2 regions of the Stenotrophomonas sp. YJH_SMC_57 genome follow, and region 1 is predicted to be linked to the other one. Evidence: predicted binding sites of a transcription regulator. Region 1 holds the regulator's gene; the other holds the start of a gene.
What was found. The regulator FliA, encoded in region 1, starts transcription of late flagellar genes. The targets are predictions, from matches to a motif close to TAAAGTTTNNCNNNCNNNGGCCGATAA.
Positions count from the first base shown of each region.

Region 2: the regulator FliA is predicted to act here: its motif matches at 1,895-1,921, upstream of AC5P7U_RS08170 (GGDEF domain-containing protein).

Region 1 covers NZ_JCAFSZ010000012.1:113,019-116,336, reverse strand. Annotated here, with positions in the region: gene flhF (flagellar biosynthesis GTPase FlhF) at 1-919, shown strand, start outside; gene AC5P7U_RS16835 (MinD/ParA family ATP-binding protein) at 906-1,793, shown strand; gene AC5P7U_RS16830 (RNA polymerase sigma factor FliA) at 1,790-2,533, shown strand; gene cheY (chemotaxis response regulator CheY) at 2,591-2,983, shown strand; gene AC5P7U_RS16820 (protein phosphatase CheZ) at 2,983-3,318, shown strand, end outside.
Region 2 covers NZ_JCAFSZ010000005.1:155,018-158,335, reverse strand. Annotated here, with positions in the region: gene AC5P7U_RS08175 (TonB-dependent siderophore receptor) at 1-1,666, opposite strand, end outside; gene AC5P7U_RS08170 (GGDEF domain-containing protein) at 1,954-3,318, shown strand, end outside.

The sequences.
Region 1 (3,318 bases):
GGTCGCCCAGGACGATGCCGAGATCCGCCAGCTGCGCCACGAAGTGGCCGGCATGCGCCAGGTGATCGAGCGCGAGATGAACCGCTTCACCGACGAGCGCCTGCGCGGCTGCCCGGTACGCGCCACCGCGCTGGACCTGATGGACGAATACGGCTTCGACGCCGGCCTGGCCCGCGACGTGGCCATGCAGATCCCGCTGGAGACCGAAGCGCACCGTGGCCGCGGCCTGATGCTGGGGCTGATCTCGCGCAAGCTGCCGATCGCTCCGGTCGACCCGCTGGAAGAAGGCGGCGTGATCGCCCTGGTCGGCCCGACCGGCGCCGGCAAGACCACCACCATCGCCAAGCTGGCCTCGCGCTTCGCCGAGAAGCACGCGCCCCGCGACGTGGCCCTGGTGACCACCGACACCACCCGCATCGGCGCCCGCGAGCAGTTGTACGGCTACGGCCGCCAGCTCGGCATCGCCGTGCACGAGGCCAACAGCGGCACCGACCTGGACCAGCTGCTGGAACGCCTGAAGGACTACAAGCTGGTGCTGATCGACACCGCCGGCCTGGGCCCGCGCGACCGTGCACTGGCCGCCCAGCTGCAGTGGCTGCGCGCCGCCCGCCAGGTCCGCACCCTGCTGGTGCTGCCAGCCAACACCAGCTTCGGCGACATGGACGAGGTGGTCCGCCGCTTCGGCGCCGCCAACCTGCAGGGCCTGGTACTGAGCAAGCTGGACGAGACCGGCCGCTTCGGCAACGCGCTGTCGGTGGCCGTCGACCACGCCCTGCCGATCACCTGGGTGACCGATGGCCAGGACGTTCCGGAGGACCTGCACCGGGCCAGTGCAGCCAATCTTGTACTTCGCCTTGAAGATTTGCGCCGAGCGGCCGATATGCCCTGCAACCCGGAGTTGAACCATGCCGTCGCGTGAGTACGCCAAGCTGACCAAGACCTTCCCGCTGTCGGCCACCCGCAGCGAGCCGCTCGGCCCTGTGCGCACCATTGCCGTCACCGGCGGCAAGGGCGGCGTGGGCAAGACCAACGTCTCGGCCAACCTGGCCGTGGCGCTGGCCGGCATGGGCAAGCGCACGCTGCTGCTGGACGCCGACCTCGGCCTGGCCAACATCGACGTGATCCTGGGGCTGAACCCCACCTTCACGCTGGCCGACCTGGTCGCCGGCCGCTGCTCGCTGGAAGACGTCATCGTTGAAGGCCCGAACGGCGTGCTGGTGGTCCCGGCCGCGTCCGGCCGCCGCCACATGGCCGAGCTGGCCCCGGCCGAGCATGTCGGCCTGGTCAACGTGTTCTCCGAACTGGAACGCGAGCTGGACATCATGGTGGTGGACACCGCCGCCGGCATCACCGACGGGGTGCTGACCTTCTGCCAGGCCGCGCAGGACACCGTGGTGGTGGTCTGTGACGAGCCGGCCTCGATCACCGACGCCTACGCGCTGATCAAGGTGCTGTCGCGCGAACGCGGCGTGGACCGCATCCAGGTGGTGGCCAACATGGTGCGCGACCCCAACGAAGGCCGCGTGCTGTACGAGAAGCTGACCCGCGTCTGCGAGAAATTCCTCGCCGATGTCTCGCTGAACTACCTGGGCTGCGTGCCGCAGGACGACTGGCTGCGGCTGTCGGTGCAGCGCCAGCAGCCGGTGGTGAAGGCCTACCCGTCCAGCCCGGCGGCGCTGGCGATCACCGAGATCGCCCGTCGCACCGCGCGCTGGCAGGCGCCGACCGAACCGCGCGGCGGCGTCGAGTTCTTCCTTGAGCGCATCCTCAAGCAACGCGGGGTGGCCGCATGAAAGGCGCAGCCCAGTACCGGGAGGTCCAGCGCTCGGCCGCCAACGAGGTGATCGCCCAGCACTCGGACCTGGTGCGGCGCATCGCCCACCACCTGGCCGCGCGCCTGCCGGCCAGCGTCGAAGTCGACGACCTGATCCAGGCCGGCATGATGGGCCTGATCGAGGCCTCGCGCAGTTACGACGCCGACCAGGGTGCCTCGTTCGAGACCTATGCCTCGATCCGCATCCGCGGTTCGATGATCGATGAGATCCGGCGGGGCGACTGGGTGCCGCGCTCGGTGCACCGCCGCGCCCGCGACGCCGCCGCCACCATCCGCCGTCTCGAGCAGAGCAGTGGCCGTGCCGCCAGCGCCACCGAAGTGGCTGCCGCGATGGACATGCCGCTGCCCGAATACCTGCGGCTGATGGAAGACGCCGCACGCGGCCAGGTGCTGAGCCTGGAGTCGCGCATCGAGGACCAGGGCGAGCTGGACACCGTCGCGCAGGGCGGCCCGACCCCACAGCAGGTGCTGGAGCGCGGCGAGTTCGGCCGCGAACTGGGCAAGGCCATCGGCCACCTGCCCGAGCGCGAACAGTTGGTGCTCTCGCTGTACTACGAGCAGGAACTGAACCTGAAGGAGATCGGTGCGGTGCTCGGCGTCAGCGAGTCGCGGGTCTGCCAGATCCACGGCCAGGCCGTGCTGCGCCTGCGTGGCCGGCTGAAGATTTTCGAGGCGGCGGACGCCGGCCTGGAAGAATGAACATCCCCGAGGCGGCTGCCCCCGGCCGCCCGGAATGAACAACAAAGGAACTCTGCTTTGAACAAGAACATGCGCATCCTGATCGTCGACGACTTTTCGACCATGCGTCGAATCGTCAAGAACCTGCTGGGCGATCTGGGCTTCACCAATACCGCCGAAGCCGAGGACGGGCATGCTGCGCTGTCGCTGCTGCAGAGCCAGCCGTTCGATTTCGTGGTCACCGACTGGAACATGCCGGTGATGACCGGCATCGAGCTGCTCAAGGCGATCCGTGCCGATGCCAAGCTGAAGACCCTGCCGGTGCTGATGGTCACCGCCGAAGCCAAGCGCGAGCAGATCATCGAAGCCGCCCAGAGCGGCGTGAACGGCTACATCATCAAGCCGTTCACCGCGCAGACCCTGGAAGAAAAGCTGGGCAAGATCTTCGAACGCCTGGCGGCCAGCGCCTGATGGACACAACGGTCGACAAGAACGCCCTCGCCCTGCGCCTGCAGGAAGCCCTGGACGCACTGGAGTCCGGTGACGAGGCCGCCTGGCGGCAGCGTATCGACGGACTGGTCGCGCTGCGCACGCAGCCGATGATGAGCGGCCTTTCGCGGCTGGCCCGCGAACTGGGACAGGCGCTGGGTGAACTGCCGACCGTACCCAGCGAAGCCGGTGAGCTGGATGACGCCTGCGCGCGCCTGGACCACGTGGTGGCAATGACCGAACAGGCCACGCACCGCACCCTGGACCTGGCTGAGGAATGCCGCAGTCTGACCGAACAACTGCGCGCCGAAGGCCTG
Region 2 (3,318 bases), on a different contig from region 1:
TGTGGAAGTAGGTCAGCGACGCCTGCCAGCCACTCTGCGGCGCCCACTCCACACCCAGTTCCTTGTTCAGGCTGGTTTCCGCCTTCAGGTCCGCATTGCCGCGCATGTAGCAGCCGGCCCCCAGGCTCGGCAACGCATTCGGGCAACCATTGCCGCGGGTGTAGTACAGGTAGTCCGGGTTGGACTGGTACAGGTTCGGTGCCTTGAAGGCGCGCGCGATGCCGCCCTTCACCACCCAGTCGCTGTTGATGCGGAACTGCGCGTTGAGGCTGGGGCTGGTGTTGTTGCCGAACTGGCTGTGGTGGTCGAAACGCAGGCCCGGGGTGACGATCCAGCGCTCGCCCAGGTAGATGTTGTCTTCCACGAACACCGCAGTGGTCTGCGCATCGGCTTTGCCGCGTGCACGGTCGGCCGACAGGCCGGGGAAACCGCCGCCGCTGCTGCTGGACTGGCTCATCGAGTACGGATCGGTCAGGCGGCTGTCGAGGTATTCAAAGCCCAGCGTCCAGATGTTCTCGGCGCCGCCCAGCGTGGTCGGGAAGCTCACTTCGCCATCCAGCTGGTAATTGCGCAGGCGCGAGGTCGACCAGTCGGTGCCGTTGAAGCTGCCTTCCGGGCCACCGGCCAGGCCTTCATTGATGCGCGAGTTGTTCACCGCCTCGACCGCGGCCGTGAGCCGCGAGGTCACGTCGCCCCAGCGGCCACGATGGGTGATCGCACCGGTGTTGCGGTACATGCGGTTGGTTTCCGCCTTGCCGTCGGCCAGCGCGGCCAGATCGACACCGGTCGAGGTGCCGGTGGTGCTGACGGCGCGGTCGCCGGCATAGATGTTGCCCTGGCGGCTGGTGCCGGCTTCGAACTCGACCACCTGGTCGGCGGTGAGGTCCCAGCGCAGCAGCGCGTTGATGTCACGGTTCTTGACGCCTTCGCGGCCAGCCGGCGGTACGGCATTCGGGTTGGTCGCGTACTGGCGGTTGAGGTCCAGCGAATCGGCGTCGGTCTTGTTGAGGTTGCCGTACAGCCGGAATGACAGGGTGTCGGTCATCGGGCCGCTCAGCTGCAGGCCGACGCGCTCGCTGCCGCCTTCGGCGCTGTGCTCGGGCACCAGGCCATACAGGTCAACCGCGCCGGTCAGGTCGCCGGTCGGGCGCTTGGTGATGATGTTGACCACGCCGCCGGAAGCGCCGGAACCGTAGCGGGCTGCCGCCGGTCCGCGCAGCACTTCGATGCGCTCGATCATCTCCGCGGGGACCCAATTGGTGTCGCCGCGCGTGTTGCGCTCACCGCTGCGACCCATGCGTACGGCGTCACGCGCACCGATGCGCTTGCCGTCGACCAGGATCAGGGTGTTTTCCGGGCCCATGCCGCGCAGGTCGATCTGGCGGTTGTTGCCGTACTGGCCCGAGGCGCTGTTGCCGGTCAGGTTGACGCCCGGCATGGTGCGCAGCAGTTCGGCGATGTCGTTGGCCGGCGGGCGCTTGGCGATGTCCTCGGCGGTGATGGTCGAGGTGCCCAGCGCCTGCCGCGCGATCTGCGAGGCAGTGACGTGCACCGTGTCGATATCGGTTGCGTCGGTTTCGGCCTGGGCGGTCAGGGCGCTGCCCGCCAGCAGGGCGACAACGGCGAGCGCCAGCGGGCGCGGCGAAAGTACAACGGCTCGGGACATGATCTGGACCTTCTGGCAGGGCAACGGGGCCTCTGGCAAAGGGCTTGAGGCAACGACGAGGGGGGAGGCGGAGCGTCGCTGCAGTCGCCTGCGGCCCGTTCCGTGCGCGCATTCTCCCATTAATGCGATTGATTCTCAAATGCGTTCACTCATTGCAGCAGCAGGCGCGATGTGCTTTGCGCACCGAGCAAGCCTGCATCGCGCTTAAACTGGCCGGCTCACCCGCCATCAACTGCACGCCACCGCGGCCGATACCGGTGGTTTGCCGTACGCAGCCAGAGATCGACGTGGAACCACCCCAATTGGACGATGCCAGCCAGCCGTTGGCCGAGGCGTGGCAGCATTGCCTGCAACAGGCCGGCCCGGCCGCCACCGCGCTGTTGCGCGCCGCTGCCACCGACGCCCCACCCGCGCTGGCCCAGCGCTTCTACGAAGTGCTGCTGCAGGATGCACGGGCACGCCGCTTCCTGTCCCACGAGCAGGTCAAGCAGCGCCTGCAACCGGCCATGCAGCGCTGGCTGGTGCAGTTGCTGACCACCGACGCCGCCGGCATCGCCACCACCGTGGCCTCGCAACGGGTGATCGGTGATGTGCACGCGCGGGTCGGCATTCCTGTCGACCTGGTGACCCGTGGTGCGCGCGTGCTCAAGCACGAGCTGTTCGTGCGCCTGCGCGACACTGCGCCCGACAGTGCCACCGCCTTCGCCGCCATCGACTGCCTCAGCGCGATCATGGACATCGCCATGGAAGGCATGACCCTGGCCTACACCCACGCGCGCGAACGCTCCACCCGTGCCGATGCGGCCTACCGGTTGTTCTCGCTGGTGCAGAACGTCAGCACCGAACGCGAGCGCCAGCGCGCCCTGCTGCTGGACTGGGAGAACGCCCTGCTGTACGCCCTGGCCGGCCATGTGCAGGGCAGCGACAGTGCCAGCCTGGCCAGCTCCGAGTTCGGCCTGTGGTTCACCCACAAGGGCATCCCCAGCTTCGGTGAAAGCAGCGAGACCCAGCAGGTCGGGCAGTTGATGGCGCGTATCGATGACAACCTGCAGCGCGCGAACAGCGATGCTGCACAACGCTTGGCGGTGCTGCCTGTCATCCGCGAAGACCTGGCAGCCATCCGCACGCTGATGACACTGCTGTTCGAGCGCATCGGCGAACTGGATGCCGGCAGCGACGCCCTGACCAATCTGCTCAACCGCCGCTTCCTGCCCACGGTGCTGCGCCGGGAGATCGAGCTGGCCACCCGCAACCACACGCCGTTCTCGCTGCTGCTGCTCGATCTGGATCACTTCAAGGCCATCAACGACGGCCACGGCCATGATGCCGGCGACCGCGCGTTGCAGCACGTGGCCGGCCTGCTCGGCCAGCTCACCCGCGGCAGCGATTATCTGTTCCGCTATGGCGGCGAAGAATTCGTGGTGGTGCTGGTCGCGGCCAGCGAATCGCAGGCCGAAGTGATTGCCGAAAGCCTGCGCCGGCAGATTGCACAGTCGCCGGTGGCCCTGGCCAATGGACAGGTACTGGCGCTGACCGCCAGCATCGGCGTGGCCGGCCATGACGGCCACCCGGATTACGAGCGGCTGATGGCGCGCGCCGACGCCGCGATGTACGAGGCCAAGCGCAGCGGCCGCAACCGCGTGGTGGTGGCC